DNA from 2 places in the Finegoldia sp. P2-F-LR genome. Region 1 is predicted to be linked to the other one. Evidence: a T-box and tRNA genes for the amino acid it is inferred to sense, from the RefSeq annotation. Region 1 holds a T-box; the other holds one or more tRNA genes.
What was found. The T-box of region 1 lies ahead of leuS (leucine--tRNA ligase). A T-box ahead of a tRNA ligase gene usually reads a tRNA of that ligase, here a tRNA-Leu.
Positions count from the first base shown of each region.

Region 1 (8,412 bases):
AAAGATTATCTGCGATTTCAAGTGGCGTTAAAGATATTAGAGAAGTTATTTCAATTGCTAAGACTAATTTGAGCATGTATAACAAAAAAACTGTTTTGTTTATTGATGAAATTCATAGATTTAACAAATCACAACAAGACGCACTGTTAGGATATGTTGAAGATGGAACAATCACTTTGATAGGTGCCACAACAGAAAATCCGTTTTTCGAAGTGAACAAAGCTCTTTTATCGAGATGTCAAATTATCGAATTGAAACCGTTGACTGATACAGATATTAGAAACATCATAGAAAACGCACTTACAGAAGATAAAAAGCTAAGAGAAATGAATATTCAAATATATGAAAAAGCAATTGATGTTCTCGTAAATTCTGCAAATGGGGATGCGAGAAGTGCATTGAATGCTCTAGAGATTGCAATCGAGAGCACAGATCAAGTTAATGGTTGCTTAATTATAGATGAAGATGCGATAAAAAATTCGGTATTTAAACCTGTGCTGAAATATGACAAAGAAGAAGATCACTATAATGTTATATCGGCATTTATTAAATCTATGAGAGGTTCTGATATTGATGCAGCTTTGTATTACTTAGCAAGAATGATTGAAAGTGGAGAAGATCCTAAATTTATTGCTAGAAGAATGGTGATTTTTGCATCAGAAGATATTGGACTAGCAAATCCAGAAGCTTTGACTGTAGCTATTAATGTGTTCAATGCAGTTAATTTAATAGGGTTACCAGAATGTAGGATAAATTTATCGAATGGTGTAATTTATCTTGCATCAAGCGAAAAATCTAATACGTCTTATGTCGCAATTGACAAGGCTTTGGAAGATATTCGCCAAAACAAGATTTACGATGTTCCTAGTCATTTAAAAGACGATCATTATGATGGGGCAAAATCGTTGGATAGAGGTCTAGGATACAAATATCCGCATAGTGACGATTCGTATCAACAATATTTACCTGACGAATTAAAAAATCAAAAATATTACGATCCAAAAGATATTGGATATGAAAGCAAAATATATAAAAAAACGAGGAGTAAAAAATGATATTAATTAGAGATTTAATTAAAGATTACGAAAAATATTCTAACAAAGAAGTTGAAGTTGGAGGTTGGATTAAAAACTCAAGATTTAGTAAGAATGTTGGATTTATTGAACTAAACGACGGAACTTTCTTCAATCCAGTTCAAATAGTAGTAGGAAAAGATAATGAAGATTTTGAAAAGTGTGAAAAGTTAAAATTAAGCTCAGCAATTATTGTCGTAGGTAAATTAGTTTTGACTCCAAATTCTAAACAACCTTTTGAAATTCAAGCAGAAAAAATTATAGTTGAAGGGGAATCTACAGATGATTATCCACTTCAAAAGAAGAGACATACTTTTGAATTTTTGAGAACAATATTACATTTAAGACCAAGAACAAATACATTTAATGCTGTATTTAGAGTTAGAAGTAGATTGGCATTTGCTATTCATAAATTCTTTAATGAAAGAGGATTTGTATATGTTCATACTCCAATAATAACAGGTAGTGATGCTGAAGGCGCTGGAGAAATGTTCAGAGTTACAACATTAGATTTAGATAATATTCCAAAAGATGACGATGGAAATGTTGATTTTTCACAAGATTTCTTCTCAAAATCTACTAACTTAACTGTAAGCGGTCAATTACAAGCAGAAGCTTACGCATTAGCATTTAGAAATGTGTATACATTTGGACCAACTTTCAGAAGTGAACACTCTAATACTCCTAGACATGCTGCAGAATTCTGGATGATGGAACCTGAAATATGTTTTGCTGATTTGGATGATGTATGCAATTTGGCTGAAGATATGGTTAGATATATCATAAAAGATGTTATGGAAAATTGTGAAGAAGAAATTAAATTCTTCAACAGTTTTGTAGACAAGAACTTAATTGAAAGATTAACAAAAGTTGCCAATAAATCATTCAAAAAATTAACTTATACTGAAGCTGTTGAAATTTTACAAAAATCAGGAGAAAAATTTGAATATCCTGTTGAATGGGGAATGGATTTACAAACAGAACACGAAAAATATTTGAGTGAAAAAGTTGTTGACGGGCCGGTATTTGTTACTGATTATCCAAAAGAAATCAAGGCATTCTACATGAGACTTAACGACGACAACAAAACAGTTGCGGCAACAGATCTTTTAGTCCCAGGAATTGGTGAATTAATTGGTGGAAGTCAAAGAGAAGAAAGATACGAATTGTTGGATAAGAAAATGAATGAATTAGGATTCAATAAAGAAGAATACAAATGGTATCTTGATTTAAGAAAATACGGCGGAGTTAAACACGGTGGATTTGGTTTAGGTTTTGAAAGAATGGTTATGTATATGACAGGAATGTCTAACATAAGAGATGTCATTCCATTCCCTAGAACTGTTGGACATTGTGAATACTAATATTGAATTTAATTCTGTTATGTGATATCATAATAGTAAGTTTTTATAATAATATTTGAATAAAAGTAGTAAATAATTAAAAATTTTCAGAGAATTGGTGGTTGGTGCGAAACAATATTTGAGATTATTGAACTTGTTTATTGATAGAATATTCGTATATCTGCGTTAAAGATTTGAGTGGGATTAACCAATAAGAGTGGTACCGCGGAATTTTATTTCGTCTCTTCTTTGTAAGAGGCGAATTTTTTATTATTTGGAGGTAAAAATGGATAGATATAATCCGAATTCAATTGAGAAAAAGTGGCAAAAATATTGGGAAGAAAACAAAACCTTTAAGACTTCTGATGATAAGTCAAAAGAAAAATTCTACGCTTTAGTAGAGTTTCCTTATCCTTCTGGACAAGGACTACACGTAGGCCATCCAAGACCATACACTGCATTGGATATCGTTTCAAGAAAAAGAAGAATGCAAGGATATAATGTTTTGTATCCAATGGGTTGGGATGCATTTGGACTTCCTACAGAAAATTTTGCTATTAAAAATAAGATAAGACCTGAAATTGTTACAGAAAATAACATCAAAAACTTCAAAAGACAGATGCAATCAATCGGTTTTTCTTTTGATTGGGACAGAGAAATAAACACAACAGACCCAGATTACTATAAATGGACTCAATGGATTTTCATCCAAATGTTTAAAAAAGGACTTGCATATAAAAAAGAAATGCCTATTAACTGGTGTCCTTCATGTAAGACAGGACTTGCAAATGAGGAAGTAATAAACGGTCATTGCGAAAGATGTGGTGGAGAAGTAATCAGAAAAGTTAAGAATCAATGGATGCTTAAAATAACTGAATACGCTGATAGACTTATAGATGATTTAAAAGATGTTGATTATTTGGATAGAATAAAATCTCAACAAATAAACTGGATTGGAAGATCATACGGTGCAGAAATTAAATTCTCATTAAAAGAAGTTGACGAAAAAATTACTGTTTTTACAACAAGAGCAGATACTATATTTGGTGCAACTTACATGGTTATTTCTGTTGATCATCCTTTGATTGAAAAATATAGTGATCAAATTAAAAATATCGAAGAAATTAGAAGCTACAGACAAGAAGTAGCTAAGAAATCGGAATTGGAAAGAACAGATTTATCCAAAGAAAAGACAGGATACAAAATTGATGGATTAACAGCGATTAATCCTTTGACTAATAAAGAAATTCCAGTTTATGTATCAGATTATGTATTGATGACTTATGGAACAGGCGCTATTATGGCAGTTCCTGCTCACGACGACAGAGACTATGAATTTGCTAAAAAATTTAACATTGAAATGATTCCTGTAATTGAAGGATCTGACATAGAAAATTCTGCATTCACCGAAACAAACGAAGGAAATCTTATTAATTCTGAATTTTTGAATGGCTTGAGTGTAAACGAAGCAAAACAAAAAATGTATGAATACATTGAAGAAAAAGAAATAGGTCACAAGAAGACAAACTATAAATTAAGAGATTGGGTTTTTTCTAGACAAAGATATTGGGGAGAACCAATTCCATTGGTTTATTGTGAACATTGTGGATGGGTTCCTTTGGAAGAAAAAGATTTACCATTAGTATTGCCTAAGGTTGATAATTATGAACCAACAGATAATGGAGAATCACCACTATCAAATATAGATGAATTTGTTCACACAAAATGTCCAAAATGCGGTAGAGATGCTGTAAGAGAAACTGATACTATGCCACAATGGGCAGGATCTTCTTGGTATTATTTGAGATATACTGATCCTCATAATGGTGAAGCGATAGCAAGTAAAGAAAACTTAGACTATTATGTTCCAGTTGACTGGTATAACGGTGGGATGGAACACACTACACTTCACTTATTGTATTCAAGATTTTGGCACAAATTCTTGTATGATATTGGAGTAGTTCCTACAAAAGAACCATATATGAAGAGGACTAGCCATGGAATGATTTTAGGTGACAACAACGAAAAAATGAGTAAGTCTCGTGGTAATGTTGTAAACCCAGATGATATCGTCAGAGATTTTGGTGCAGATACTTTGAGATGTTATGAAATGTTCATTGGAGATTTCGAAAAATCAGCTCCTTGGTCTGAAAATGGAGTTAAAGGTTGTAGAAAATTCTTAGATAAAGTATGGAGAACACAAGAATTAGTAGATGAAGATTCTAATTTTGAAAAAATGGAAACTTTAACGCATCAAACTATTAAAAAAGTAAGTGAAGATTATGAAAATTTAAAATTTAATACAGCGATCGCTCAGCTTATGACATTATTGAATGAATTCAACAACTTAGATAAAATTTCTAATGAACAATATAAGATATTCTTGATATTATTAAATCCTGTTTGCCCTCATATAACAGAAGAAATTTGGCAAAGAATGGGATATGAAGGATATGTTCACGAAGCTAGTTGGCCAGAATATGATGAATCAAAGACTATATTAGATGTAATAGAACTTCCTATACAAGTAAATGGTAAGTTAAGAACAACTGTAGAGATAGGTAGAGATGCTTCTGAAGATGAAGTTTTTGAGAAAGCTATCAAGGATGATGTTGTAGCAAAATATCTTGAAGAAGGAAATGTAGTTAAGAAAATTTATGTAAAAGGTAGAATTTTTAATATAATTGTTAAATAATTTTGGTAATAGTAGATTGAGTTTTCTTAATCTACTATTATTATTGCAATAGGATATTTACACAACTATTTTACTATGATAAAATTTATCATAAATAGGAGGGCTTATGAGATTATCTACGAGAGGAAGATACGGGCTTGCGGCCATGATATATTTAGGCAAAAAATATGGAGATAATCCTGTTAGTTTAAATGAAATATCTAAAGCCACAGGACTTAGTAATAATTATTTAGAACAACTTATACGAGAATTGAAAAAACAAGATTTGGTGATTTCAGTTAGAGGTGTGCAAGGTGGTTATTTATTGAAAAAATCTCCAAAAGAAATTTCAGTAGCTGAAATTTTGGAGTGTTTAGAAGAGTTTTTTGGAGTGACAGAATGCTCTGTAGTTCCAGGACTTTGTTCAAGAGAAGACACTTGTCCATCTAGGCTTATTTGGACTCAAATGCACGATGATATGATTAACAGTATAAAAAACGTGAGTTTGCAAGATTTAATTAGCAAAGAGAAATAGATATGCTTATTAATTCTGAATTTTTGCGAAATGCATTAATATTTATAACTATTATTTTCATGGTTTTTGGAACTTATTTTCTGATTACTGTGGGAAATAGTAAAGTAGACGAAAAATACAAAATTGTATTTAATTTTCATAAAATAAAAAAGACTACAATACTAATACTTATATTGCTGGGAATCGCAGCTTTATTTTCAAAATATCCAATCATATATCATACAATTAATACTTTATTGATAGGAATAGTGCTTTCATATATTATAAATCCTTTGGTAAAATATATTGAAAAAAAAGGAGTTAAAAGGTCAATAGCTATTTTAATCATTTACGTTATAGTAATCCTCTTGATTATTTTATTGGGGATGATTGTCGTTCCACAAACTATACAACAAATTAAAAAAATGATAATAAGCTTACCTGGCTTTATGTCGGATATTTCTGTGAAATTAAATGCTATCAACAATAAAATATTTAAGGAATATCCTAACGTTAGCAAAATTATGTCCAATGCAATGCAAACAATTAACCAAAAGCTTGGAACTATCCAAACTTCTATACTGGACAAATTATCCCAAACTGGAGATGTTACGGGAAATATATTCAGCAATTTACTCAGAATTGTTTTAGTTCCAGTTGTAAGTTTTTATATGTTATTAGATAAAGAAAAGTGCATTGATTTTATTATGGGATTTATACCAAATGAAAATAAAGACAAGTTTTTGAGCGTTTGCAATGATATGGATAAAGCTTACAGTGAATTCATTCGTGGTAGATTAATAATGGCGATATTTGTAGGAGTGCTTACAGCTATTGCTTTAATTATAATGAGAGTTGATTTTGCGATTATCATAGGAATACTTACTATGGTAGGAGATATTATTCCGTATATTGGTCCTTTTATAGCGGTTACTCCCGCCTTTATCTTGGCTTTTTTGGACAGCCCTTTAAAAGCGGTGGTTGTAGTAATTGTATTTGTTTCTATTCAATGGGTTGAAAATAATATTCTTGCTCCTAAATTATTAGGTTCGAAAATTGGCATTAATCCATTGTTAGTAATTGTTAGTTTGATTATAGGTGGAGGAATGTTTGGAGTTGTAGGTATGATTCTTTCAGTTCCATTCGTTGCTACAGTTAAAATATTATATTTACATTTTAAGGATAAAATTAAAATGTTTTTTAAAAATTAGTGAGGTTATAATGAAAGATTATGGTTTAAATGAAATTAGAAAAAAATTCTTAGATTATTTTGGGGAAAGGGGACATCTTGTGATCAAATCATTTCCTCTTATACCACAAGATGATAAAAGTCTTCTACTTATAAATGCTGGTATGGCTCCTTTGAAGAAGTATTTTACAGGTGAGAAAAAACTAAAAAAAGACAGAGCAACATCTTCACAAAGATGTATCAGAACAGCTGATATTGACGAAGTAGGGAAGACTCAAAGACATGGTACTTTCTTTGAAATGCTTGGTAATTTCTCTTTTGGAGATTATTTCAAAAAAGAAGCTATTACATGGGCTTGGGACTTCTTGACAAATGAATTAGAAGTACCAAAAGATATATTGTGGATAACTGTATATGAAGAAGACGAAGATGCTTATAATATTTGGGTAAATGATGTAGGAGTTAGTCCAGAAAGAGTTGTTAAATTAGGAAAAGCTGACAACTTCTGGGAACTAGATCAAGGACCTTGTGGACCATGTTCTGAAATTCACATAGATAGAGGATTTGAATTTGACCCTAGAGAAGATGCAAAACCAGGTGATGAAGGCGAGAGATTCTTGGAAGTATGGAATTTAGTATTCACACAATTTAACAAAACAGCAGATGGAAAATACGAAAGAATTGCTCATCCAAACATAGATACTGGTATGGGTCTTGAAAGAATTACAATGGTTTTGGAAAATGCTGATAATATTTTTGAAATTGGACTTGTAAAAGATATAATCAAAACTATTGAAGAAATTTCAGGCGTAAAATACAAAGAAAATCATCAAAATGATGTATCAATCAGAATTATTGCTGACCACGTACGTGCTATGACATTTTTGATTTATGATGGTGTAATTCCAAGTAATGAGCAAAGAGGATATGTACTAAGAAGACTTATAAGAAGAGCTTGTAGACACGGAAAATTATTGGGAATAAACGACAGCTTTATAGAAAAAGTTATAGATTCTTGCATTAAAGTTTATGAATCTGGATATCCTGAATTAAAAGAAGAAAGAGATAGAATTGTAAAAATAGCTAATGCTGAAGAAAAGAAATTCCAAGAAACTTTGGATTTAGGTTTGAGTATTTTGGATTCTATGCTAAAAGAAACTGAATCAGATGTGTTTAGTGGAGAAAATGCATTTAAGTTATATGACACTTATGGATTCCCTATAGATTTAACTAAGGAATTGGTTGGTGAAGTCAACAAAACTGTAGATGAAGATGAATTCAAAAAATTAATGGAAGAACAAAAACAAAGAGCCAGAGGATCAAGAAATGAATCTAACATGGGTTGGTCTTCTGACAAAAAATATGGCGAAGGACTTCCTGAAACAAAATTTGATGGATATGATTCTTTAAAAGATGAAAGTGAAGTTATCGAAATCTACGGTGAAAATGATAATAATTTAAATGCTGAAGATATGGGTATAATAGTATTAGACCGTACAACTTTTTATGGAGAAGGTGGAGGTCAAGTAGGTGATAAGGGAATTATCTATAATGATAATTTCAAAGCTGAAGTGTACGACACGAAAAAAACTGGAAAGAAAGTATTCTTGCATTACGTA
Region 1 covers NZ_JBRFJF010000012.1:51,429-59,840, reverse strand. The annotation lists gene ACU68W_RS08140 (replication-associated recombination protein A) at 1-1,055, shown strand, start outside; gene asnS (asparagine--tRNA ligase) at 1,052-2,437, shown strand; T-box leader at 2,484-2,665, shown strand; gene leuS (leucine--tRNA ligase) at 2,703-5,111, shown strand; gene ACU68W_RS08125 (RrF2 family transcriptional regulator) at 5,218-5,625, shown strand; gene ACU68W_RS08120 (AI-2E family transporter) at 5,628-6,815, shown strand; gene alaS (alanine--tRNA ligase) at 6,826-8,412, shown strand, end outside.

Region 2 (8,412 bases), on a different contig from region 1:
ATCCCTAAGAACTTCTCCGAGTGCAGTCAATTAATTTTTATTCGTCGATCAAAATTTAACTGACAAAACTATGATCGATATATCCTCTTAAATAATCTCATATACCAGAGGAAAATATACGAGATGTTCCTGCTCATTAGTTGAGATTCAAAAAGAAAACGCAGGACGATTTTCTAGTTTTTGAATCGGCCGCCGTTATTAGGCAGCTAATGCGAAGTTATTATCTTCAGCGTTTATATTTAGTTGTCCCTTTTTAACGTTTGTAGACGAAAACGACTCGCTATTCAAACTTCAATATCCCTGTCGAAACCAAGACATCCCCATATTTTTACAACTATATTTTACCACAAAATGTGTAATTCTTCAAATAATTGATAAATATATGAACATATTATAAAATGTAGGTAATAATATATTTGGAGGTTTTTATGAAAATAGCAATAGCAGCCGATCACGGTGGATTTGAATTAAAAGATTCAATGGTTGAATATATAAAAAGTTTGGGAAATGAAGTTGTGGATTTGGGAACAAATTCAGCAGATTCAGTAGATTATCCAGATTATGCAAAGAAAGTTTGCGAAGAAATCCAAAAAGGAAATTCTGATTTGGGAATTTTGATTTGTGGAACAGGTATTGGCATGAGCTTGGCTGCGAACAAATTCGAAGGAATAAGAGCGGCTTGTGTGTCTGATGTGTACAGTGCGAAAATGAGCAGAAACCACAATAATGCAAATGTGCTTTGTATCGGAGCGCGTGTAATTGGAGATGAGGTTGCTAAACTTATCATCAAAACTTTCTTGGAAAATGAATTCGAAGCTGGTCGTCACCAAAGAAGAGTTGACAAGATAATGGCTTTCGAAAAAGAAAACAAGGGATTATAAAATGTCAAAAAAAGCTTTAATTATTGACGGTTCATCTCTTTTATTCAGAGGTTTTTATGCTATCAGAGATTTGACAACAAAAGATGGAATTCACACTAATGGTGTGTTTGGATTTATGAATATGTATTATTCTGTTATGGGAAAAATCAATCCAGATCTTGTAGTTGTGTGTTTTGATAGAAAAGAACCAACTTTCAGACACGAAAAATATTCTGAATACAAGGGAAATCGTCAAGAAACTCCAGAAGAATTAATCGGCCAATTCGATATGTTAAAAGAATTGTTGAAAGCGATGGGGGTTTCATACATTGATTTGAAAGGATATGAAGCAGACGACATCGCAGGAACATTGGCAAAACAAGCTTCATCAAAAGATTACGATGTGTATTTGTTGACTGGTGACAAGGATTATTTGCAACTTATTGACGACAACACAAAAGTTGTCCTTACAAAAAGAGGAATCACCGAAACAAAAATCTACGATGTAGATGCTTTGAAAGAAGAATACGGAATTACGCCTAAACAAATGATTGATTTGAAAGGTTTGATGGGAGATAAATCGGACAATATTCCAGGAATTGATGGAGTTGGAGAAAAGACTGCGCTTAAATACATTCAAAAATATGGAAGTATTGAAGGATTGTACGAGCATGTCGATGAAATTTCCGGCAAGAAAACTAAGCAAAAAGTCATTGATGGAGAAGACATTGCATATTTGAGTAGAGAACTTGGAACGATTAATACAGATGTTCCTGAAGATTTAATGGGATTTGGAATCGAGGATTGTACTATAAAAGAAGCTGACAATGATCATCTGATTGAAGTCCTTACTAAACTTGAATTCAACAGTTTTATCAAAAAACTTCCAAACGAAGAATCCAATGAAAAGTTCGAATATGAAAACTTAGATGGAAAAGTAGATGAAATTAAAGCTTATATTAAAGAGAACAAAAAGTTTACTTTTGCATTGTTCAATGATGATTATTATGTGGACAATGAGCCTGTGATTTTTGCTATTTACACTGACAAGGTGTACATTACAAGAAACGTAGATCTTGTAGAATTATTCAAGGAAGAATTCGAATCGAAAGATATCAACAAGCTTTCATTTGATATAAAACCATGTATTTATCATTTGATGCGATATGGTATTGACATTTCGTACAATTATGATGATGTCGTTATAATAGAATACTTGCTCGATCCATCCAAGACAAGTTATAGCATGGAAAGATCTGACCCTAAAGTTATCGGATATGATTTCAAGCCGCTTGAAGATATTACAGGAAAAGGCAAATCCAAGAAGACTATTTTGGAATCTGACGAGAAAGAAATCGACAATTACGTTGTGAAATACATGATGTTCACGAACAAATTATACGAAAAGATTTCGGAAATAGAAGAAGAAGATATGATGCATCTGTACAGAGATGTTGAAATTCCTTTGATAAAAGTGTTGTGCGACATGGAATTTACAGGAGTTTGTGTCAAAAAAGAAACTTTGGTTGAGATGGGAGAACTTTTCGAAGACGAGATAAAATCAATTGAAGACAGCGTTGAAGAACTTATCGGAAAGAAAATCAACATCAACTCATCAAAGCAATTGGCAGAAGTGTTGTTTGAAGATTTAGAGCTTCCTGTGATAAAAAAGAACAAGACAGGCCCATCGACAGACCAAGAAGTTTTGGAAGCTTTAAGTGGAAGACACGAAATCATCGACTACATTTTAAGATATCGAACAATTACGAAACTTAAAACAACATATATCGATGGAATGGTGGATTTAATCAAGGAAGACGGCAAAATCCACACGACTTTCCAACAAACTATCGCACAAACTGGAAGAATTAGCTCTACTAATCCTAACTTGCAAAATATTCCTATAAGAACTGAAGAAGGAAGATTAATTAGAAAAGCATTTGTTCCAAGCGAAGGAAATATGCTGTTGGATGCGGATTATTCACAAATTGAGCTTAGAGTGTTGGCTGATTTGGCAAATGATGAGGTTATGATTGATGCATTCAAGCATGGTGCAGACATTCACAGAAAAACTGCCAGCGAAGTGTTCAAGGTTGATTTTGATAAGGTAACATCACTTCAAAGATCCAACGCAAAGGCTGTAAACTTCGGTATTGTTTACGGAATTGGAGATTATTCTTTGAGTAAAGATTTGCACATAACTAGAAAAGAAGCCAAAGAATACATCGAAAATTATTTGGACACTTACAAAGGTATCAAACAATACATGGAAGATATAGTTGCAATTGGCAAGGAAAAAGGCTACGTTGAAACTATTATGAACAGAAGAAGATACATTCCAGAATTGAAATCCAAAAACTACAATGTTAGAAGTTTTGGGGAACGTGTGGCACTTAACACGCCAATCCAAGGATCAGCAGCGGATATCATCAAAGTTGCAATGGTCAAATTCTACAATAGATTGAACGAAGAAAAACTTAAAGCAAAATTGATTTTGCAGGTTCACGATGAGCTTATTGTTGATTGTCCAAAAGACGAACGAGAAAAAGTTCTTGAAATAATGAAAGATGTCATGACACATGCTGTTGATTTGAAAGTCGATATGAAGATTGATGTAAACAGTGCAGATAATTGGTATGATGCAAAATAAAAAAATCATCGTAGTTTGTGGAAATATCGCAAGCGGGAAAAGTACGGTGTGCAGAAGAATTAGAGAAAAAGGCTTTGTTGTAATAGATTTGGATGAGATTACTCACCAAATCTATGAGCAAGGTACAGATCTTTATTACAAGCTTATTGATGAGTTTGGAAAAGGAATTTTAGATGAAAATTCTGACATAGATAGAAAAAAACTTTCCAAACTTGTATTTAATTCAAAAACATTATTAAAAAAGCTTGAAGAATTGACACATACTGATATAATATTAAGAGTAGTAAAAAGAATTAAGAAGGAAAAGTCTGATTTGATTTTTCTAGAAATTTCTATGTATTTGGAAAGCAAAAATTTGGTTGACAAATATATCAACGTCGATGAAGATTGGGTAGTTGTAGCTGATAGGGACATTAGAATTCAAAGAATAATCGATAGAAACAACTTTGATTACGATACTGCGGTTACAAGAATTAATTCTCAGCTAGATTATGAGAAAAGAATTAATGAATTTGACGAAGTTATTGTAAACAACACGTCTGAATCAGATTTAATACTCAAAGTTGACGAACTAATAGATAGGAAAAAATTATGAAATTTATTAAAAGATTTTTAATCACGATTATTTCTATTATTGTGATTGTGTTTTTAGTTGGATTTGGCGTGAGCGCTTACTCTACAGTGACAAGGCCAGTTAAATATGTCGATTTAGTTAATACATACTCAAAAGAATACAACGTTGATCCACTTTTGGTTATGAGTGTCATTAAAGTTGAATCTAACTTTGATCCAAGTGTAAAATCAAAGGCTGGAGCTTTGGGGCTTATGCAATTGATGCCAGACACTGCTGAAAGTATTAACAATATGAGAAATACTTACTTTACAGTGGATGATTTGAAAAAACCTGACAAAAACATCGAAATGGGTACTGCATATTTATCGTACTTGTTGCATCATTTCAAAAACCACGATTTGGCGATTGCAGCTTACAATGGTGGGATAGGAAATGTAAAAGAATGGTTGTCGAACGAATCTTTTTCAAAAGATGGTCAAACTTTAGACGATATTCCATCTTCTGAGACGAAATATTACGTTGTAAAGGTTGAAAACCAATACAATATTTACAAAATTTTCTACGAAGATACTAAGCTAGAAGAAAATATGCACAAAAGTTTCAAGGTTTGGGCGAAAAACTACATTAAATTAATCAAAAATATTATTAATAAATATTAAAAGGCCTTTTTATAAAGGTCTTTATCACGCAGGGGTGGTGGAATGGTAGACACGCTGTCTTGAGGGGGCAGTGGGAGTAATCCCGTAAGAGTTCAAGTCTCTTTCTCTGCACCATTTTTTATTTTATTAAAGGGGTGAAAAAATGAGTTTAGAAAATCTGACTTTTAAAGGCGGATTTCACATGGATGACCATAAATCCTACACTCAAAATTGTCCTTTAGATACAAATTTTGAACCTAAAATGGTTTACATCCCATTGCATCAACACATTGGTGCGCCTTGTACACCTATAGTAAAAGTAGGCGACGAGGTTAAAGTGGGCCAAAAAATTGGTGAATCTAAAGCGACTATTTCAGCGCCTGTTCACAGTTCAGTTAGTGGAAAGGTTATGAAAATTGAGCAAATGGTATTGTCAAATGGTCAAAAGGGTGAAGTCGTAGTAATCGAATCAGACGGTTTAAACGAGTTAGGATACACTGAAACAAATGATGATTTTACACAATTATCAAAAGAAGTTATCCTAGAGAGAATAAAAGAAGCTGGTATAGTAGGTTTGGGTGGAGCAGGATTCCCTACACATCTTAAGATGAATAAAAAACCCGATGTAAAAATCGAGCAAGTTATCTTAAACGGGGCAGAATGTGAACCTTATTTAACTAGTGACCAACTTAACATGGAATTATATCCTCAAAAAGCTATCGGTGGATTGAAAATTATCATGAAATTGATGGATTGCGACAAAGGATACATAGGGGTTGAGGATAACAAACAAAAAGCTATCGGAATTTTGAAAAATGCCGCTAAGGATGAGAAAAATATTTCGATTTGCTCTGTTAAAACAAAATACCCACAAGGGGACGAAAGAAGACTTATCAATGCAATTACTGGTAAGAAGATTTCGAAAGCTCAAAGATCAAACGAAAGAGGAGTTCAAGGTTTGAATATTTCAAGTGCTATGGCGATTTACGATGCTGTAGTTCATAGTATTCCTTTGACTCATAGAATTGTGACAATGACAGGTTCAGCTATCAAAGAACCTAAAAATATATACGTTCCAGTAGGTACTAAATTCAAAGATTTAGTAGATTATTGCGACGGATTCAAAGAAACACCATATAAGATTGTAGTTGGTGGACCTATGATGGGTGCTTGCCAATACAATTTGGAAGCTCCAACTGTTAAAACAACAGGTGGAATTATTTGCATGAACGAAAAAGATGCAACTCTTGCTTCTCCAGAACCTTGTATTAAATGTGCTAAGTGCGTGGATGTATGTCCTATCGGCTTATTACCATTGTTCTTACAATTAAAATCATTGAATGGTGATTTTGAAGGAGCAGAAAAAATGCATTTGAATGATTGTATCGAATGTGGTACTTGCAGCTATATTTGTCCATCAAACAGACCATTAGTTGAAGCAATTGTACACGCAAAGACTCAATTAAAAGCACAACAAAGGAAAAGGGGATAGTCTATGGAAAATAAAGAAATTATACAAAAAGAATACGACTTATCTCATTTAATCGTAGAAGCTGCTCCTCATCAAAGAAGTGCAGTATCTATTCAAAGAATTATGCTTGATGTTATCATCGCTTTAATTCCTGCTTTGATAGTGAGTGTTTACGAATTCGGAATGAGAAGTTTAGTTTTGGTATTATCAGCAGTTATAGCTTGTGTATTATCAGAATATTGTTATCAAAAAATAATGAAACAACCTTCTACAATTAGCGATTTATCAGCTGTTGTAACAGGTATGCTTTTAGCTTACAACGTTCCAGTTACTTTGCCAATTCCAATGATCATCATAGGATCGGTATTTTCAATCATAATTGTAAAACAATTATTTGGAGGAATTGGTTCAAACTTCATGAACCCTGCATTAGCAGGACGTGCTTTCTTGATGGCAAGTTGGGCACAAGCAATGAGTAACTACACTGCTCCACTAACACAAAAAGCAGTGGACGCTGAAAGTTATGCGACAGTTTTATCAGGTGGTCAACCAGTTGGTTTTATGAATGCCATCATAGGACACATGGGTGGTACAATCGGGGAAGTAAGTGCAATAGCATTACTTATCGGTGTAGCTTATCTATTATACAGAAGAGTAATCAATCTTAGAATTCCATTAGTTTACATCGCAACAACATTTGTTACATTACTTGTTTGCGGCGTGGGAATTCAAGATGCTTGCATGAACATATTTATTGGTGGTTTAATCTTGGGTGCATTCTACATGGCTACAGATTATTCAACTAGTCCAGTTACTCCAAAAGGACAAATTATATTTGCAATTGGTTGTGGTTTCTTTACAGCGATCATAAGACAATTTGGTAACCTTCCAGAAGGTGTATCTTATGCGATAATCTTCATGAACTGTGCTGTACCATTTATCGATCAATATACAGTTCCAACACCAATTGGTAGAGGAGGTAAACAAGGAATATGAGAAGTTCAATAAATTTAGCTATTAGATTGTTCGTAATAACAGCAATAAGTGCGTTAGTGCTTGCATTTGCAAACCAAGTTACAGAACCGATTATCGAAGCTAAGAGATTAGAAAATTATAAAAAATCTTTGAAAGTAGCTTTTCCTGAAGCGGAATCTTTTAAACCACTTGATGAAGCAAAAATTAAAGATTTGAAAGCAAAAGACGAAAATTTAGATGACGTACAAGAAGCTATCAAAGGTGGAAAACCTGTAGGTCATGTATACAAAGCAATTGGAGCTGGTGGATATTCAGGAAATGTTGTTTTCGTAGTTGGTGTAGACAATGAGAACAAAATCGTTGGATATTCAATTCTTGAATCACAAGAAACTCCAGGAATTGGAAGTAGAATTGGAGATCCAGAATTCGTAGATTCAGTTATTGGGAAATCTATGGAAAAAGAAATATCAGCTGTGAAAAAACCTGAAGCTGACAACGAAATTCAAGCTCTAAGTGGTGCGACTTATTCCACTACAGCAGCCAAAAACGCATTGAACGTATCTCAAAAAGCTAATGCGGGATTAAAATAGGAGGGAAATTATGGAAAAAGGTAAAGCGGCTAAAGTTTTCAAAAGCAGCATTCTTAAGAACAACCCAGTTTTAATCCAATTGGTAGGTTTGTGTTCTGTACTGGGTGTATCAACATCTGTAGAAAATGCAATTGGTATGACTGCGGCGTTCGCATTTGTTTTGATTTGTTCAAACATAGTAATATCATTACTTAGAAATTTTATTCCGGATAAAGTAAGAATTCCGGCATATATAGTTGTAATCGCAACATTCGTAACATTAGTTTCAATGATGCTTCAAGCATTTGTTCCAGCATTATACACTTCATTAGGAGCATTCGTTCCTCTAATCGTTGTAAACTGTATAATCTTAGCGAGAGCCGAATCTTTCGCATCTAAAAATGGCGTATTCTTATCATTGTTAGATGGTATCTCAAATGCATTGGGATATGGTATTGTAATCGTATTGGTTGCATTCATCAGAGAGTTATTAGGTTCAGGAAAAATCTTAGGTAAACTTGTAATAGGAGATATTCCTCCAATTGGTATTATGTCAGCAGCTCCAGGAGCATTCATAGTACTTGGAATATTGTTAGCTACTTACAATTCTTTCTTATCAAGACAAGAAAGAAAGAAGAACAATATGAGAGGTGAAGACTAATGTTAGCAAATATA
Region 2 covers NZ_JBRFJF010000004.1:4,601-13,012, forward strand. The annotation lists RNA gene ssrA (transfer-messenger RNA) at 1-322, opposite strand, end outside; gene rpiB (ribose 5-phosphate isomerase B) at 429-881, shown strand; gene polA (DNA polymerase I) at 883-3,510, shown strand; gene coaE (dephospho-CoA kinase) at 3,497-4,105, shown strand; gene ACU68W_RS03195 (lytic transglycosylase domain-containing protein) at 4,102-4,743, shown strand; tRNA gene ACU68W_RS03200 (tRNA-Leu) at 4,772-4,857, shown strand; gene rsxC (electron transport complex subunit RsxC) at 4,886-6,214, shown strand; gene ACU68W_RS03210 (RnfABCDGE type electron transport complex subunit D) at 6,218-7,189, shown strand; gene ACU68W_RS03215 (FMN-binding protein) at 7,186-7,758, shown strand; gene rsxE (electron transport complex subunit RsxE) at 7,769-8,398, shown strand; gene ACU68W_RS03225 (electron transport complex protein RnfA) at 8,398-8,412, shown strand, end outside.
Region 2: it encodes a tRNA-Leu, which carries the amino acid that the T-box ahead of leuS (leucine--tRNA ligase) is inferred to sense. The anticodon was not compared.